Regions from separate parts of the Alishewanella maricola genome, predicted to be linked through region 1. Evidence: predicted binding sites of a transcription regulator. Region 1 holds the regulator's gene; the other holds the start of a gene.
The links. The regulator FliA, encoded in region 1, starts transcription of late flagellar genes. The targets are predictions, from matches to a motif close to CTAAAGNTNNNNNNNNNNNNGCCGATA.

Region 1 (10,029 bases):
TGAATATCTTCTCGATTGGTTTCCCTGTAACCATGCTGTCAGGCTTGCTGATTTTATGGTTAACACTCGATACCTTTTTATTCCATTACGATAAACAGTGGCAGCATGTAATTGATTACAGCTGTCGGCTGATCAGTTGCTAGGAGGCTGACATGGCAGAAGATTCCGGCGCAGAAAAAACCGAACAGCCCACGCCCAAGAAGCTGCAAGACGCAGCAGAAAAGGGCCAGATAGCCCGCTCAAAAGACCTTGGCACGGCTTTTGTACTCATTGGCAGCGCCGCAGCATTATTGGTGTTTGGCAAGATGCTAGCCATGGCAGTGCTCACCATTGGTCAGCGCATGTTACGGTTGGATGAAAAAGATATTTTTGAAACGAATTCCATGTTCACTGCCTGGGGCGATGCGGGTGGCGAACTCATTATGCCTTTAATCGGCATATTTTCTCTCATCCTTATTGCCGCGTTTTTAGGTAATACCTTGTTAGGAGGCTTTAACCTGAGTTGGCAAGCTGCAGGCCCCAAAGCCAGTAAAATGGACCCATTGAAGGGCTTAAAACGCATGTTCGGCTTACAGGCCTTGGTAGAGCTGGGTAAAAGCTTTTTAAAAGTGGCAGTAGTGGTGGGTGTGGCCTTTTTTCTCTTAAAGCTGTTCTTTATGGATATTATGGCGCTGTCTTTGATGAGCGAACCAAATAATATTGAATCAGCGTTATATTTCTTAGGATGGTTGTTTTTAGGGCTTTGTGCCAGTACCTCGTTAATTGCTATCGTCGATGCCCCTTATCAAAAGTGGAATCATGTGCGGCAGTTAAAAATGTCGCTACAAGAAATTAAAGACGAGCATAAAAACTCGGAGGGTAGCCCAGAGATCAAGGCGCGGATACGTCGCACGCAAATGCAGATGTCGATGAAACGGATGATGCAGCAAGTCCCCACTGCGGATGTTATCGTCACCAACCCAACGCATTATGCGGTGGCGTTAAAGTATGATCAAGGCAAGTTCCGCGCACCGGTGGTGGTGGCCAAGGGCGTCGATGATATCGCCATGCATATTCGAAAAATTGCCAATGGCCATAAAATCCCGGTGATTGAATCACCGGCGCTAGCCCGTTCGATTTATTACACGACTAAACTTGATCATCCGATCCCCGAACAATTATTCGCGGCCGTGGCGCAAGTGCTCGCTTATGTTTTCCAATTACGCCTGTATCGTAAAGGCAAGGGCAGTCGGCCGAAAAATCTCGCGAAAGAGCTACCCATCCCTGATGAATTTAAACACTAACCACGAATGAGCGCCGCGTGCCGATAAAGTGTCGGCACGGTTTTATCGCTCATTTAGCTGCTTTTCAATAACCTCACCTGATACTGGAACGTTTATTGCTTTAGCCTGTTGTTCCGTCATTAAATTGTCAGGTTATCCATGCAGTTGAGCCAGCTTTACAGTAAATTTGATCGATCCCAACTTCAACACCTTAAGGGTGTCGGCACGCCAGTCTTAATTTTGGCGGCATTGGCTATGGTGGTATTACCGCTGCCACCTTTTATGCTGGATGTCTTATTCTCTTTTAATATCGCGCTGGCGCTGGTGGTGTTGCTGGTCACCATCTATACCAAACGGCCGTTAGATTTCGGTATTTTTCCCAGCGTGATTTTAATTGCGACCATTTTACGTTTAGCGCTTAACGTAGCCAGTACCCGTGTCGTGTTGTTGGAAGGGCATAACGGCGGCGATGCGGCCGGTAAAGTCATTGAAGCCTTCGGCTCGGTCGTGATCGGCGGTAACTATGCCGTGGGTATCGTGGTTTTCCTGATCTTAATTATTATCAACTTTGTGGTGGTGACCAAAGGTGCCGGTCGTATCGCCGAAGTGTCTGCACGTTTTACCTTAGATGCGATGCCTGGTAAGCAAATGGCCATTGATGCCGATTTAAATGCTGGTTTAATTACCCAAGAAGAGGCCAAGGCACGCCGCGAAGATGTGACTAACGAAGCCGACTTTTATGGCTCGATGGACGGTGCCAGTAAATTCGTAAAAGGCGATGCTATCGCCGGTATCGTTATTTTGGTGATCAACCTGATTGGTGGCTTGTTTATCGGCATGATGCAGCACGATCTGAGTTTTGGCGATGCGATGGAAATTTATACTTTACTAACCATAGGTGATGGCTTGGTTGCGCAGATCCCGGGTTTATTGTTATCGATTGGTACTGCCATTATCGTCACCCGCCAAAACAAAGAAGGCGATCTGGGCAAGCAAATGACTAGTCAGTTGGGTGATAACACCCATGTGTTGTTTGTCGCCGCTGGCGTGATGACGTTAATGGGTATTGTGCCCGGCATGCCACACTTTTCATTCTTATCCTTAGCAGCGTTATTGGGCGGCGTAGCTTGGTATATCAAAAAACTGGCCAGCGAAAAAGCGACAGCCTTGCAACCGCGCGCAGCTACGGCTGGCCAACCTAAGCCTGAATCACAAACTGTGAAAGAGATCGGTTGGGACGATGTGCATGGCGTTGATACCATTGGTTTAGAAGTGGGTTATCGTTTGATCCCGCTTGTGGATAAAGCCCAGGGCGGCGAGTTGTTAAATCGGATTAAAGGCGTACGTAAAAAGTTATCACAAGAGTTGGGCTTTTTGGTACCGCCAGTCCATATTCGCGACAACCTTGATTTAGAGCCGAACAGCTACCGGGTGGCCCTGATGGGCGTAACAAATGGTGAGGGGGAATTACGCCACGATAATGAGTTAGCCATTAACCCTGGCCAAGTGTTTGGTACGGTAAAAGGTATTGCCACCAAAGATCCGGCATTTGGCTTGGATGCGGTGTGGATTAGTAAAGATCAGCGTGAACATGCTCAAACACTAGGTTATACCGTGGTCGATGCGGCCACCGTTGTTGCCACGCATCTTAGCCAAATTTTAACGAATCATGCCGCCAGTTTATTAGGCCATGAAGAAGTACAGAATTTGTTAGATATGCTGGCCAAGCACTCACCTAAGCTAGTGGAAGGCTTAGTCCCTGAAACACTGCCACTGACAACCGTAGTAAAAGTGCTGCAAAACTTATTACACGAGGGTGTGCCAATTCGTGATATGCGCACAATTGTACAAACTTTGGTGGAATATGGCGCGAAAAGTCAGGATGTTGATGTGTTAACTGCGGCTTGTCGTATTTCTTTACGTCGGCTTATTGTGCAAGAGGTGGTGGGCAGTAAACCTGAGATCCCGGTGATTACTTTTGCGCCTGAGCTTGAACAAATGTTGCATCAATCCATGCAGGCTGCGGGTAACGATGGCGCAGGTATTGAACCCGGGTTAGCCGATCGCATTCAGCAGTCATTACAAGAAGCGCATCAAAACCAAGAGTTGACCGGTGAAAGTGCCATTATGCTGACGTCAGGAATTTTACGCTCAGTCATGGCACGATTCGTGAAATACACTATCCCAGGACTACGAGTGTTGTCATATCAAGAGATCCCCGATGACAAACAAATTCGAATCGTTAGTGTAATCGGTCAGCAGAATTAGGAGTAACTCATGAAAATTAAACGCTTTGTTGCCAAAGATATGCGCAGCGCCCTGGCAGAAGTCAAAGAGTTCCTCGGCGCCGATGCAATTATTTTATCTAATAAAAAAGTCGCTGGTGGTGTTGAAATTGTTGCGGCGATTGATGCAGAAGCCCCAGCAGCAACACCTCGCCAAGCCACGCCATTACAGGCTTCTAATACTGCAGAAACGGTAGCAAGTGCCAGTGCACGCGCCGAGCCTCGCTTTAGTGTCAGTGTTGATGACGAGCCAGAAGCGGATCCAGCAGATTCATTACGCGCCTTACTCGCCAGACAAATGATTAAGCAACAAGGTCGGGAGCCGCAAGCCCCCGCAGCGGCACTAACCAAGCAAAAGGTTGCTGAGCCCGCGTTACAAAAAGCCCCACAATTTGAACGTCAAAATTCTGGCAATACTCAAGCTCAGTCAGCACAATGGCAAGAAATTAGTCAAGCCCAGCAAGCTCAAGCACAATTAATGCAGCAACAGTTCGCACAAATGCAAACTGAGATGCTGTCGATGCGACAATTACTGCAGCATCAAGTCTCGGGTTTAATGTGGCAAGATTTAGCTCGGCGCGAGCCCGTGCGGGCACTTGTGATTGAAAATTTGCAACAAATGGGCTTGTCTGAGCAAATCGCTGATCAGTTAGCCTGTTTCATGCCCGATGATTTAAATGCCGCTGCTGCATGGAATACTGCGCTAGAATTACTCACAGGGCAGTTAAATACCACAAATGATGATATTTTGCGTCGAGGCGGGGTTATTGCCTTAGTCGGCCCAACAGGTGTAGGTAAAACCACCACCGTAGCCAAACTTGCCGCGGGTTTTGCCAAACGACACGGTGTTGATCAAGTGGCTTTAATTACCACAGATTGTTTTCGGATTGGTGCTTTTGAACAACTGGCGACATTTGGCCGCATTATCGGTTGCCCAGTTAAACAGGCGAAAGATAGCGAAGAGCTGGCGATATTGTTGAATCAGCTACAACAGCGTAAACTGGTCTTAATTGATACTGCCGGCATGAGTCAACGCGATGTGCGTTTAGCCGAGAAACTTGCGTCATTGGTCCATAATTCTCGTGTTAAAATAAAAAGTTATCTGGTATTGTCAGCCACAGCTCAGGCGCGCGTGATGCAAGAAAGTGTGCAACAATTTAAACGCATTGGCTTATCAGGTTGTATTTTCACCAAATTGGATGAATGTTTAAGTTTAGGTGAAGTGATCAATGTGGCATTACAAAATGCCTTGCCGGTCAGTTACCTAACACATGGCCAACGTGTGCCAGAAGATATTCGGATTGCTGACGCGGCCGATTTAGTAAAAGAAGCGGAGCAGTTACGTCAACAACACAGTGATAACCGCCATCAATGGTATCAAGACGACACAACGCAGGTAGCAGTTGCCTATGCCTAAAGATGTATTAGCCGATGATCAAGCCAGTGGCCTTAGAAAAATGAAGAAACAGATGGTAAAAGTGATTTCCATAACCGGCGGTAAAGGTGGCGTGGGTAAAACCAACGTTACATTGAATCTGGCTATGGCGCTGGCCCAGCTGGGGAAAAAGGTTTTAGTACTTGATGCCGATCTCGGTTTAGCCAATTGCGACGTGATGTTGGGTTTGCGCGTCGATAAAAATTTATCCCATGTCCTTGCTGGATCGGCTACTTTAGACGATATTTTAGTAGAGGGGCCTTACGGTATTAAAATTGTGCCTGCCACCTCCGGTAGTCAAAATATGACGGAGCTTTCTCCGGTAGAACATGCTAGTTTAATTCGTGCCTTCAGTGAATTACACACACCTATTGATGTGTTACTAGTTGATACCGCCGCGGGTATCTCCGATATGGTGCTTAGTTTCTCTCGTGCCTCGCAAGATGTCTTAATGGTCGTATGTGATGAACCCTCTTCCATTACCGATGCTTATGCTTTAATGAAGATTTTAAGTCGCGACCATGGCGTCGATAAATTTAAAATTGTAGCGAATATGGTGCGCAGCCTAAAAGAAGGCCAAGAATTATTTGCTAAACTGACTCGTGTCACTGATCGATTTCTTGATGTCAGTTTAGAATTAGTGGCCACCGTGCCACAGGATGAAAACGTGCGCAAAGCTGCGCGCAAACAGAAAGCTTTTATTGAAGCCTTCCCAACAACACCGGCGAGTATGGCAATTAAAACCTTAGCGCTTAAAGCCGTGAAATGGCCGTTGCCAGGCAGTGCATCTGGGCATCTGGAGTTTTTTCTGGAGCAGTTAGTACAGCCACAGTCTGATTAGGGGGTTCTGTGAACAGTAAGCTTGCCGCTTATGGTGGCGTAGACCACATGCAACAGTTAGTGGAGCGACAAGCTCCGCTGGTCAAACGTATTGCCTATCACTTATTGGCCCGTTTGCCGGCCAGTGTGCAAGTCGATGACTTAATTCAATCTGGGATGATCGGTTTAATTGAAGCTGCGAAAAATTTCGATGGTAGCAAAGGCGCGAGTTTTGAAACCTTTGCAGGCATTCGTATTCGCGGCGCCATGCTAGACGAAATTCGTCGCGGCGATTGGACGCCGCGTTCAGTGCATCGTAATTCCCGTTTAATTGCCGACACCATCGCCGAGCTAGAAGCTGAGTTGGGCCGTGACGTAAAAGATTATGAAGTCGCAGAAAAACTTGCTATCTCATTAGATGAATATCATCATATGCTTAGTGATGTTAGCTCGGGTCGAATTATTGGTATTGAAGACCTTGGTATTTCTGAAGACGTGTTGGTCACTGCTGATGATAGCGATACCGATCAGTTATATCAGCATCAAGCTAACAGCGCCTTTAACGATGCACTTGCCAAAACCATCAGCAGTTTACCAGAGCGAGAAGCGTTAGTGCTGTCGCTTTATTATAATGAAGAACTAAACTTAAAAGAGATCGGGGCGGTGCTGGATGTTAGCGAGTCTCGTATCAGTCAGATTCATAGTCAGGCATTGGTGCGTTTAAAAGGCCGAATGCAGGCTTGGTTGTAATGCATCCATATTATCTGGATGACTTTCTCTTCGGAGGGGACTTTGAATAAAAATATGAAAATCCTTGTGGTAGATGACTTTTCTACTATGAGACGCATCATCAAAAATCTGTTGCGCGATCTAGGCTTTACAAATATTTCAGAAGCAGATGATGGCAGCACGGCTTTACCTATGTTACAAGGCGGAGATTTTGACTTCGTGGTCACAGATTGGAATATGCCGGGTATGCAAGGTATCGATTTGCTAAGAGCAATTCGAGCCGATGCTAAGCTGAAGCACATTCCGGTGATGATGGTAACGGCTGAAGCTAAAAAAGAACAAATCATCGCGGCAGCTCAAGCTGGCGTTAATGGTTACATCGTCAAACCTTTTACTGCTGCAACCTTACAGGAAAAGCTGGCGAAAGTATTTGAGCGGATCGGTTAAACCGTTTCTTGCCAAGGAGTAAAGCCATGCCTGTGACTAAGGTCCCATTAATTACGCTTGAACAAGCAAAAGAACTCGTTCAGCTACTGGAGATTGGTGAGCAAGAAGTTGCTAATCAACTGGTGCAACAGCTAGGTACGCCTGGCTCATCTGAGCTATTTGCTGAGGTCGGTAAAATTACCCGACAACTGCACGATTCCTTAAAAAACTTTCGATTTGATCCAGCTCTTAGCAATATATTGCAAGAAGATATTCCTGATGCGAAAAAGCGCTTAAACCATGTTATTGATATGACAGAGCAAGCCGCTAACCGTACCATGGATGCCGTAGAATCTTGTTTACCGATTGCCGATGAGATCACTAAACAACTTGGGCAATTAATGCCGCAATGGCAAAAGTTGATGCAGCGCGATTTGCCCTTAGCTGAATTTAAAGCGCTTTGTCATAATATTGATGGTTTTTTACAAAAAACCTCGAGCGAATCATTACGTCTAAACAGCTTGTTAACTGACGTTTTGATGGCGCAAGATTTTCAAGATCTTACTGGGCAAATTCTTCGCCGTGTGATTGAACTAGTACGAGAAGTCGAAGAAAGCCTTATCGGTCTTGTTACTGCTTTTGGTAAATCCAGTTCGCAATTTCTGGAACAACAACCCGCAAAAAGTAAAACTAAAACGTTGGTTGCTGCCGAAGGTCCGATTATTGATGCCGCTGAGCGTGCAGATGTAGTAAATGGTCAGGACGATGTCGACGACTTACTGTCTAGCTTAGGGTTTTAACTGAGGTGTCTGCAGATGAGCTTTGATATGGACGAGGATATTCTTCAGGATTTTCTGGTAGAAGCCGGTGAAATTTTGGAGTTGCTGCAAGAACAGTTAGTTGAGTTAGAAAATAACCCAGATGACGCGCCGCTACTTAATGCGATTTTCCGTGGTTTTCACACGGTGAAGGGCGGGGCGGGGTTTTTATCGCTAACCGAATTAGTTGATGTCTGCCATGGCGCGGAAAACGTATTTGATATTTTACGAACAGGCAAACGCTCGGTAACGCCAGAATTGATGGACGTGATCTTGCAAGCGCTCGATTCGGTCAACAGTATGTTTACCGAAGTCAAAGGTCGGCAACCGTTAACGCCAGCGGCGGCTGATTTATTAGCGGCACTGCATCACTACAGTGAACCTGCCGCTGCAGATCCGGTCGCTGAAGCGCCAGTAGTGTCAGCGCCGCCAGCCGCAACGGCTCAAGCGGCTGCAGAAATTGAAGATGCGGGTGATATCGACAGTATTTCTGAAGCAGAATTCGAGCGTATGCTTGATGAGCTGCATGGCAGCGGTGCCCCTGGTCGTGATAGTGCGCCTACTGCGAAAACGAGTGCTGATCTTGGCGCTGATATGTCTGATGACATTACCGATGACGAATTTGAAAACCTGTTAGACCAGTTACATGGTAAAGGCAGTTTTAACACCGACACTCCAGCTAAAGCTCCTGCAGAAGCTGAACCCGTCAAGCCAAAAGCTGCTGCGCCAAAAGATGACGAAATTACTGACGACGAGTTTGAAGCCTTATTAGATCAATTGCATGGCAAAGGCAAAGCGCCAGTGACACCCCCGGCGGCTAAAGCTACGGAGCGTCCAGTTCCACCTGCACCGGTAACAACACCGCAAACGCCTGCCGCAACGGCTGCACCAGTTGTGGCAACGCCAGCGGATAAAGGCGCACCGCCGGCTGCAGCTGCCGCTGCCGCTGAAACAACGGTACGAGTCGATACTAAACGCCTAGATCAAATCATGAATATGGTTGGTGAATTAGTGTTGGTGCGCAATCGTTTGGTAAGCTTATCCAGCTCAACGCAAAACGAAGAAATGACTAAGGCGATTGCCAACCTTGACGTGGTCACTGCGGATATTCAAGGTGCGGTGATGAAAACGCGCATGCAGCCCATTAAGAAGGTGTTTGGTCGTTTCCCTCGTGTGGTGCGTGATTTAGCACGCTCTTTGAAAAAAGATATCGATCTAATCCTTGAAGGTGAAGAAACCGATTTAGATAAAAACTTGGTGGAAGCCTTAGCCGATCCGTTAGTGCATTTGGTGCGCAACTCGGTTGACCACGGGATTGAAATGCCTGATGTCCGTGCAGCTGCAGGTAAGGCACGGACCGGTATTGTGAAATTAGCGGCTACCCAAGCTGGGGACCATATTCTGTTGACCATTCAAGATGATGGTGCCGGTATGGATCCAGAAAAACTCAAAGGTATAGCCATTAAACGCGGTGTTATTGATACCGATGCGGCCGCCAGAATGTCGGATACCGATGCCTTTAATTTGATTTTTGCACCCGGCTTTTCAACTAAAGAGCAGATTTCAGATATATCTGGTCGCGGTGTCGGCATGGATGTGGTGAAAACCAAGATCACTCAACTGAACGGTACCGTGCATATTAGTTCGAAATTGGGTGAAGGCACTACGCTAGAAATCAAGGTGCCGTTAACCTTAGCTATTTTGCCAACCTTAATGGTGGTGGTAGGTAAACAAACCTTCGCTTTACCTTTAGCCGGTGTCAATGAAATCTTTCATCTAGATCTAGCAAAAACGAATATTGTTGATGGCCAGTTAACCATCGTGGTGCGCAACAGAGCCATACCCTTGTTTTACCTCGAACATTGGTTGGTCAAAGGCTCTGATAAAAAGCTGCGCCGCGAACAAGGTCATGTTGTGATCGTGCAAATCGGCCAGCAGCAGGTAGGTTTTGTGGTTGATCAACTGATTGGCCAAGAAGAAGTGGTGATCAAAGCGCTTGATGCTTTATTACAAGGTACACCTGGCATGGCTGGTGCTACCATAACTTCTGATGGTGGTATCGCCTTGATTTTAGACGTGCCAAACCTGCTTAAGCATTATGCTAAAAAGTCAAAAATAAAATTCGAGCGCTTTAAAACGCTACGTGGTTAAGTGAGTATTGCATGACTATTAGGGTATTAATCGTTGATGACTCAAGTTTTTTCCGCCGCCGATTAACCGAAATGTTATCGGCTGATGCCGAGTTAGAGGTGATT
Region 2 (10,029 bases), on a different contig from region 1:
GCCAACAAGGTATTACATTGAGTTATAATGTCGACTATTAACACCCTAGATGCTCAAGCCCGCTGATGTCCTTAGTTAATTGCTTTGCCCTTCGACCATGAACCCACGAATTCCTCTAACTAAAGCAATTGCTTCGCGCGGTTTTTGTTCGCGCCAAGCGGCAAACCGTTTGATCAGTGCAGGCCAAGTGTTGGTTAACGGTGAGCCGGCTCGATTACAACAACGAGTTGCTGTTGATGATGAAATCCAGATTAACGGTCAAAGCTTAGCACCTGCCCCAGCATGGCAATATTGGCTTTATCATAAGCCGGTGGGTATCGATTGCAATAATCGAGCTACTGATCCCGCCAGTATCGCGCACGTGCTGTCACAATTACCGGTTCGAGCCTTTGCCGTGGGTAGGCTGGATAAAGACTCACGCGGTTTATTACTGCTGACCAATGATGGCGAACTTGCCCAGCGCTTACTTCATCCACGTTATCAGCACCATAAGCGCTATCGAGTGCGTGTGCAGCAAGCGATTACCGATGCAAACGCCCTGATCAAAGCCTTTGCCGATGGCATAACATGGCAAGTGGGGCCGCATCAATATCAAGCAAATCCCTGTTTAGTTAAGGTATTAACTGCACACAGCTTAGAAATTTGCCTAAGTGAAGGACAGCATCGGCAAATTCGTTATATGTGCCGAGCGCTCGGCTTTAAAGTGGTTGATTTGTGTCGGATCGCTATTGGCGATTTACCACTTGGTGATCTCGAAGAGGGCCGCTATCGGCCTTTAACTACAATCGAATTAGCACAACTTCGTGCGTTGCAAACGCCAGAGCCAACAACTTAGTGCTAACGTTAAACTATACATCAGCAAAGAGCCCATAATTACCCCAGGCCAAGCCGCCCACTGCCAAAATGGTTGCAGGTAAACGCCACCACTACTGGCGCCGATATAGTAAAACACCAGATATAACGCACTGGCACTGGCTTTTGCGCGGGTAGCCTGTTGATTGACAAAACTGCTGGCGAGTGAATGGCACAAAAAGAAACCAAAGGCGCTGATAAAAAAGCCCGTTACCATTCCCAACAGCCCTGCAAAAAGCGTCATAATTGAGCCTAACATCATAATCAACACCCCCAGCGCCATCGCGCCGGGCAAATTAAGCCTCTGGGCAATTTTAGCGGAATAAGCCGAGCCTAAAGTGCCAGTTAAATACGTTATAAATAACAGTCCAATAAGGCCGCTACTTAAATTAAACGGCGTGGCCGCCAGCACAAAGCTGGCGTAGGTATATTGGTTTAAAAAGACTAAAAAATTTAAGCCGCCAATCAGGTAGGTTAACAATAATAACCGCTGGCGTAAGTGATACAGATTATCTCGTAAAGCCTGTTTTAAACGAAACGGTTGACGCACAAAATACTGAGCAGCCGGTAAATAACGCCAAACCGCATAACAACTGAGCGCCCCTAACAGCGTCATTGGCCAAAACACCCATTGCCAGTGCCCCCAATCCGCTAAACCACCGGCGAGCAAGCGCCCTGAGATCCCACCTAACGAATTGGCACTGATGTAATAGCCCACCGCGCTCACTAACGCCGGCTTACTGTATTCTTCGCCCATCCAGGCAATGGCAATCGCCGGCAAGCCCCCCAAACAACAGCCTTGTATTGCCCGAAGTAACACTAGACTACTGAAACTTTGCACTTGCGTGAGTAGCAAGGTACTCACGCTCATACCAACTAAGGTTATTAACAAAAGGGTTTTACGCCCCCAAGCATCCGATAAAGCGGCATACACCAGCAGCGACAGGCCCAAACAGAGCGTCGCTAAGGTATAGCTAATACTGGCTTGTAGCGGCGTTAACGCAAATTGACGGCTTATTTCCGGCAACAACGGCTGCATTAAATGCAAATTAGCGAATACCGCCACGGCGGCTAAACAAAGTGCTGCAACACTGCGGTAATAGGCGGCAGATTTATATTCGATCACTGACCATGCTCAGTTAACTACTTGCGGTTATTGTAACGGATCGCCAACCGCGAACAAACCAACTGACCAACTAATCACAATAAAACTCCCTCCCCCAACAAAACGTCTCTGAGTAAGGTATGACCAGTACCGGAGTGTGGTAAGACCTGTCTCTGAGTAAGGCCCGACCAGTACCGGAGTGTGGTATGACCTGTCTCTGAGTGAGGCCCGACCTGTACCGGAGTGTGGTAAGACCTGTCTCTGAGTGAGGCCCGACCTGTACCGGAGTGTGGTATGACCTGTCTCTGAGTGAGGCCCGACCTGTACCGGAGTGTGGTATGACCTGTCTCTGAGTGAGGCCCGACCTGTACCGGAGTGTGGTATGACCAGCTTGCGGCGGAGATTATAGGAGCGATGAAGTAAATGCTTGTACCGAGGATGACAAAACGTTGTGATAGCGGCATAATCGAGTGCGAACTGCATAAAAGCAGACAATAATAATAATTCATTACCCGGGGACTCCATGAATTCTCAATCCACTGCGCTGGGCAACCATCAAACTCAGCCACAATTTTTCGGCCATCCGGTCGGGCTTTATGTATGCTTTTTAACTGAAATGTGGGAACGCTTTTCGTTTTACGGCATGAAATATTTGCTGTTGTTATATTTAACAAAATATCACCTATTCAGTGACGCCGGCGGCTTAGATGTATTAGGTAGCTATGCCGGTTTGGTGTATGCCATGCCCGTGATCGGCGGCATGCTCGCTGACCGTTATTTAGGAATGCGCAAAGCCGTTACCTTTGGTGCCATTTTGTTGTGTTTAGGTCACTTAGGCCTTGCCTACGAAGGCTTCCAAGCCTATGTCGAAAACGATGTGGTGGTACAAGATACCGGCGCAATTCAAGTGTTCTACTTTTCGTTAGCCTTAATCATCATGGGTGTGGGGTTTTTAAAGCCAAACATTTCTACTATCGTTGGCCAATTGTACGGTAAAGATGATGCCCGCCGCGATTCTGGCTTCACCATCTTTTACATGGGTATCAATACCGGCTCATTTATTGCCACCTTATTGGTTACCTATATCGGTGAAAAATTCGGTTGGGGCTGGGGTTTTGGTTTAGCCGGTATCGGTATGGTACTAGGCTTAATTGTGTTCTTAGCTGGTCAAAAATACCTGTATGGTTATGCCGAGCCCAATGACCCCGTGCGATTAAAACAAAAGGTATTTGCTTTTGTCGATCGTGAATGGCTGATTTACCTAGCAACCATCCCTGCCCTGTTTGTTGTTTGGCAATTAGTACAATACAACCCTATCGTTCACTCTGCGTTATTAGGTTTATCGTTCTTAGTTTTAGCCGGCGTGATCTGGTTTATGGTAACGCAATGCAACAAAGAAGAGCGTGATCGCATGTTAGTGCTGATCATCTTAACCTTCTCTACAGTGGTGTTCTGGGCCTTGTTTGAACAATCTGCTTCATCCATGACCTTGTTTGCCGATCGAGTAATGGATCGAACAGTTTTCGGTTTTGAAACTACCGCTGGTCAATACGGTGCGTTAAATCCCTTATTTATTATTACCCTAGCGCCTATTTTTGCTTGGCTGTGGGTGGCACTTAACAAACGTAAACTTGAACCGAGTACGCCAGTTAAATTTGCACTGGGTATTATGCAAGCGGGTTTAGGCTTTGGAGCCTTAGTCATTGGTGCACAATTTCCGAATGAAGCGGGCTTAGTCAGTGCCGGTTGGATGGTGCTAGCTTATATGCTGCATACCATGGGCGAATTGTGCTTATCCCCAGTGGGCTTATCAGCAGTTACCAAATTAGCTGTCCACAAAGTGGTAGGTGTGATGATGGGCGCGTGGTTCTTGGCCACCGCATACTCAGAATTACTGGCAACGCAATTAGCTAAACTGGCCGCCATTGAAACCCCCAGTGGTGAAGTCGCCGATGTTGGCGCTGCCTTAGCAGCCTACACTGAGCTGTTTACCTTCTTATGTTACTTTGGTATCGCTGCAGGTATTTTTATGTTGGTTATCAGCCCGCTACTGAAAAAACGCATGCACGGCATTCAATAATCTTTAACACTTCTTTACCCTCAAACACCTCGGTCTACTGGCCGAGGTGTTTTTTTATGGATTTACGGCTAAAGTTATTGCTGTAGCGGCCGCTACAACGTTAATTGAAAATGGATCTAGGGATCACTGATGAGTAGCATTAAAACAGACAGCATGGTAAGTCCGCTACGTAGCAATGCTAATAACGCTGCTGTGATCCCAGAGAAACTGAGCAAACAACAACAAAATGCCGCTATTTTAGCGGCCAGTGAAAAAGTCGCGCTGCAAAGTAATAACAACACCCTCAGCCTGCTTTACAAAACAGCACTCGAAGGCATTAACGAGGCGCTAGAGCCAACCTTAGGTAAAAACGCCAGCAAAAAAATCTATGAGTCTGGCATTGATACCTCGCCCGAGGCCACCGCCGAGCGTATTGTTAGCTTTGCCACCAGTTTATTTAACATTTACAAACAACAAAAACCGTCTGAAGACAGCGTAAAGCAATTAGATGATTTTATGGGAACCATCGGCAAAGGCATTGAGCAAGGTTTTAGCGATGCAAAAGCCATCTTAACCGGGTTAAAAGTGTTTGAAGGTGATGTCGAAACAGGTGTCGCTAGCACCTACGATATGGTGATGAAAGGCCTACAAAACTTTCGTGAAAAACTGATGGCAAGCTATGAGCAACAAGCCGAAACGGCTAAAAGTGAGCCTTCGACAAAAACCCCATAACCAACATTAAGCGCTTATTCCGCAACAGGCTCGATACGAGTGACCAATAATTGGTCAATTTTATAGCTGTCGATATCAACCACTTCAAATTTATAGCCAGCATGCAGCACAAAGTCGGTGCGTTTCGGAATTTTCTTCAGGGTGTACATCATAAAACCTGCAATGGTTTCGTAGTTTTCGGCATTCGGAAAACGCGGTATTTCCAATACCCGCATCACATCCGCCAGTGGCGTTAAGCCTTCAACTAACCATGAATTGCTATCACGCGCAACAATCTGCTCTTCTTCTGAATTAACCAACTCGCCCATCACAATACTCATCACGTCTTTTAAAGTGATAATACCCACCACCATCGCGTACTCATTTAAGATGATGGCAAAATCGATACCCGCCGATTTAAAGTGTTCTAACACCTCATATAAAGACAAGGTATCCGGGATAATTAATGGCGTGCGCACAATGCCGTCTTTTTGCAAAGAAATAGGCTGATCGTGTAATACCTGCATTAAAATATCACGGGTATCCACATAGCCAATCACTTGATCTAACAAGCCTGCACACACTAAAAACTTTGCATGAGGGTGCTCTGCAATTTTGGCTTTAATGCTCTCTTGCGCTTCGTCTTTGGTGAAAAAGATTAAGCTTTCGCGCGCCGTCATGGCAGAGGTTACCGTGCGCGATTCCATATCAAACACATTTTCTAGTAACTGATGCTCATGCTCTTGTAACACACCGGCCTGCGCACCGGCATCCATCATCGCCATAATATCATCGGGGGTAATATCATCTTTACGCAATGTCGGTATTTTAAGCATACTAAAACACCAATTGGCTAAACCGTTAAACAACCACACTAAGGGTTTAAGCAGCATAATTAGTAATAGCATGGGGGCGACAATGCGCAGCGCAATTTGCTCGGGGGCAATCATGGCTAAGCGTTTAGGCATTAAATCGGCGAACAAAATAAATAATGACGTGACAAAGAACACGGACAAACCAAAGGCCGCAGGTTGAACCCAAGTTTCGTGGCTAAACAAACCGAGCAGATTGGCAAAATAAGGTGTAAAAGCCGATTCACCTAAAATACCGCCGAGTATCGCCACGGCATTAAGACCAATTTGCACTACCGTAAAAAAATTCCCCGGATGATCTTGCAGCGCTAAAATTTTCTCTGCGCGAACATCGCCCTCAGTCGCTAATAAACGCAAACGCATTTTGCGCGAGGCGGCTAAAGAAATTTCAGAAACAGAAAAAAAGGCGCTGGTGGCAACTAATGTAGACATGATAATAAGGTATTCTAAAGCACTCATAATAAATCCATTCTCGTGATTTCGCCTTTATTAAGCATTATGCTGAACTATTTAAATTATACCTGATTTATAAGTATATTTTTTTAAAGTGGACTTATTATGCAATCTTAGTTAAAACTATAGAATAAAATTTAAGTTAAATTTGGTTTCATAAAAATAATGTCATTAACTAAGTGTTTAGTTGTTCTTGTTTTTACTCTGGCAATATCGCTGCTACCTAATTGGGCTGTGGCGCAGGAGCATGTTGTTAATGAAACGCAACAAGTTAAGTCTCAAGCTATGCGCGATGCTTCAGTTGAGCAAGCATTAGACGATTATTTAACGTTAACGCTAGTTGACCCCGAGCAAGCAAATCTAAAACTACAAAGTATCATCGACCGCCTTCCTAAGAATCTGGCTGAAGACAATACACCCGAGAGCACCGTTAGAGCACTAACTTACCAGCTATTTGCTCATTTATATCAAGCAAACCCTTCTGCTGTAGATGATATTTTAGCGACTCTGGCAGAAATTAAAAATATCACTAAATCAGTTAACGCCATTGCAGAAATTATGGCTGCAGAACTCGAAGTGCTATCTTTTCGCAATCAAAGTAATCAGGCCTATATTAATGCTGAAATATTGGCCGGTATACTCACAGACGTTGAAAACCCCCGAGTTAAATATTGGATAAACGCCCTACTAGGTAGACTATTTAGACAAGACACACAATACGAAAAGGCGTTAAAACATTATGAGCAAGCACTTGATGCCTTAAATACAACAAACGACAGCAGAACTTTAGTTCGTAGCACCTCATTAAGACAACAGATTGCAATTGTGCATACCGATTTAAAAGATTGGCAACGTGCACGAAGCTTGTTAGAAGAAGTTTATCAAGATTTGTTACGCTATAAACAAGATCAACTTCTACCTGACCTATTTTTATCGCTTGGTTTTGTCATGGCGGGACAAAAAGATTATACCGCAGCTGTGGAAGTAAATCTCAAAGGCTTAGCCCGCGCCCGAGCTCAAAAACAGCAGAGTCTCGTGCTTACCTTCATGAACAACCTTGGTTCGGTGTACATCGAGCAACAAAATTATCCAGCAGCAAAAAATATTCTAGAAGAAGCATTAACTGAAGCGCTAGCATTAAAAGATACAGAAAACGTTAACCTTATTAACTTTAACATCGGTTATTTAGAAGTACTTTTAGGTGACGCCGAATCAGGCCTGACCAAAATGCAAAATGCTTTTGCTTTTTACCAGCAACGCGATAGTAAAACTGAACTAGAAGACCTACTTGGGTGGTTTGCTAAAGCCTATAAATCGCTTAAAGACTATCCAAAACTAGCCGAAACCCTTGAGTGGCAAATGCAACTTCGTGAAGAAATTGCCGCAGCGTCCAGTGAAAAAATTACACGTGATTTGTTATCTCGCTATGAACTCAAATCTCAAACACAGCAAATCACTATCTTACAGCAACAAAACGAACTGCAAGAAGAGCTGCTTAAAAATAAACAACTGCAGCAAACCATTACCCTTTTGTTTATTTTTATTATGGGCTTAGCGGCGTTGTTGTTGGTTAATTTATATCGCAAAGTACAACGCTCTAATTTACGCTTAAAAGAAGTTAACAAACAACTGGAATATCAGTCTTTACGCGATCCTTTAACCGGCTTATTTAATCGTCGTGCTATGCAAGATAAAATGGCGCAACGCCATAAAAGTAGCCAGCCGGAAGCTTGCGCACTCTTATTGTTAGATATCGACTTTTTCAAGCAAATTAACGATAACTATGGCCATGCGGCAGGTGATGCCGTGCTGATTGATTTAAGTCGACGCTTATTGGCCTTAACTGATGAGAACGAGCTGTTGATCCGCTGGGGCGGTGAAGAGTTTTTAATTGTTATTCAGCGTTTAGAGCAAGAAGAAATTGATCAACTCTGCCAACAGGTACTGCAAGTGGTCAGCGCCCTACCCGTGGTATACGAAGGCAATGAGATCCCCGTAACGATTAGCGGTGGCTTTATTCGCTTACCGTTTTCACAAGTACCTGAGCATCAATTTAATTGGGAAAGAGTATTACAAGTTGCCGACATGGCCCTTTACTTAAGTAAGTTGAATGGCCGTAACCAAATCAACCTGATTGACGAATTGCAAGTACCGTTTGCCGATGCAGAGCCGCATTTACAATCAGATCTTAATGGTGCGATACAAGAAGACATGATTAAACTTCATACTATTCATGGTTAAAAAAGGTTAGTTAGCACTATGAGCCTAATTGACCAATTGAGTTAAAGGCTTTTGTTGATTTTTCGAAAGCTAAATTAACCCTCCACTCGCTTTTACCAAATAATGCTCAAATTCGTTTAGCGGTAATGGTTTAGAAAAATAGTAACCTTGGTAATGATAACATCCCAACTTGTACAAAATTTTTAACTGCTCCACCGTCTCTACCCCTTCAGCCATTACTTCTAATCCTAAGGTTTGGCCTAATAAAATGATCATCTTTGCAATAGCCTGATCATTTTCATCTGTTAGTAAATCGGCAACAAAACTACGGTCAACTTTCAATTGATATAAGGGCAAACGCTTTAAATAGACTAACGAAGAATACCCTGTACCAAAATCATCCAAAGAAAAACGGATCCCCTTGGCTTGCAAAATCTGCATAACACTTACAATATTTTCAAAATCTTCTACCAACACACTTTCTGTGAGTTCTAGCTTCAGCGCCGACGCATCAATAGCAGTGTGTTTTATAATGTCGAGCACTTTATCTGAAAAGTTAGCTTGTTTTAATTGCTTAGCACTAATATTTACCGACAGTTCTAAACGTGCTGTGCTGGGCGTTTGCTGCCAAATTGCCAACTGTTTACAGGCATGAAAAAGCACGTACTCACCCATTTCCACAATCAAGCCGGTTTCTTCAGCAAAACGAATAAACGCATCTGGGCTAAGTAAGCCGCGTTCTGGATGACGCCAGCGTAACAGTACTTCTGCCCCCAACACGACGCCCGGGTGAACTAACTGTGGCTGATAAAACAATTCAAACTGTTCTTCATTTAATGCTTGCTGCAATTCCTGAGCTAAAGTTAACCGCTGGTAAGCTTGATCCTGTAACGTGATATCAAAAAAACTCAGGCCATTACCGCCTGCTTGCTTTACTTGGTAAGTGGCCAGATCGGCCTGTGTAATAAGAACATCCGTATCATGCTGCCCGCCCAAAAACAAAGTGCAACCAATACTGATGGTGTTTTTTTCTCTGAGCGACATTAAATCTTGATTAAAAAGAAGTGCGTGCTGTAAACGCGCTGCTAATTCCGTTACCGCCTGCACTGCTTTATTGCGGTCGGCAGTAAATAATTCGCTTAATACTAAGAATTCATCTGCACTAAAGCGCCCTATGGTGTCTCCCTGCGGTAATACTGCTTGCAGTGCTTGGCCGATAAGTTTGAGTAGTTCATCGCCTTTACTAAAACCTAGGCTATCATTAAGCGTTTTAAAATCATCTACATCAATAAAGAGTAAAGCCACATAAAACAAATTACGATTACTTTGCAATTGGGCTTGATGGATCCGATCTAACATTAACTGCCGATTTGCCAAACCGGTTACTGTATCGTAAAACGCTAAACTTTCCGCTTTTTCCTCAGCCTCTTTTCGCAATAAGGCACCGCCAATATTACCCGCAATCAGACTTAACCCAGCTACTTCTGCCTCAGACCAATCCTGTAATTGTTTCACCATATCAATACCAAACATGCCGATTAAACGTGTATTGCTACGTAACGGGATCATCAAAAGCGATTTGATACCTTGGCTGGCTAACAATTGATATTCATTTGACGTGTGATTTAAAACAGAAATATCTGCAATAATCGTGATCTCACCTTCTTGCCAGCTAGAAAACCAGCTACCAAACTCTGCTGAAGCTAAATTTTGTAAAAATGATTTTTGTGGTGACACACCCAAAGCACACCATTCAT

Region 2: a site for FliA is predicted at 4,106-4,132, ahead of JAO78_RS04350 (DUF5610 domain-containing protein). Genes of this name have one in related genera too.

What each region holds. Positions count from the first base shown of each region.
Region 1 is NZ_JAEINI020000010.1:56,766-66,794, forward strand. Features, by position in the region: gene fliR (flagellar biosynthetic protein FliR) at 1-143, shown strand, start outside; gene flhB (flagellar biosynthesis protein FlhB) at 153-1,283, shown strand; gene flhA (flagellar biosynthesis protein FlhA) at 1,422-3,530, shown strand; gene flhF (flagellar biosynthesis GTPase FlhF) at 3,540-4,964, shown strand; gene JAO78_RS13260 (MinD/ParA family protein) at 4,957-5,823, shown strand; gene JAO78_RS13265 (RNA polymerase sigma factor FliA) at 5,832-6,551, shown strand; gene cheY (chemotaxis response regulator CheY) at 6,594-6,977, shown strand; gene JAO78_RS13275 (protein phosphatase CheZ) at 7,004-7,756, shown strand; gene JAO78_RS13280 (chemotaxis protein CheA) at 7,772-9,925, shown strand; gene JAO78_RS13285 (protein-glutamate methylesterase/protein-glutamine glutaminase) at 9,937-10,029, shown strand, end outside.
Region 2 is NZ_JAEINI020000002.1:199,124-209,152, forward strand. Features, by position in the region: gene JAO78_RS04335 (pseudouridine synthase) at 98-835, shown strand; gene JAO78_RS04340 (MFS transporter) at 791-1,978, opposite strand; gene JAO78_RS04345 (peptide MFS transporter) at 2,481-4,037, shown strand; gene JAO78_RS04350 (DUF5610 domain-containing protein) at 4,167-4,748, shown strand; gene paeA (polyamine export protein PaeA) at 4,763-6,058, opposite strand; gene JAO78_RS04360 (tetratricopeptide repeat-containing diguanylate cyclase) at 6,218-8,293, shown strand; gene JAO78_RS04365 (putative bifunctional diguanylate cyclase/phosphodiesterase) at 8,363-9,709, opposite strand; partial or broken gene JAO78_RS16750 (GAF domain-containing protein) at 9,722-10,029, opposite strand, start outside.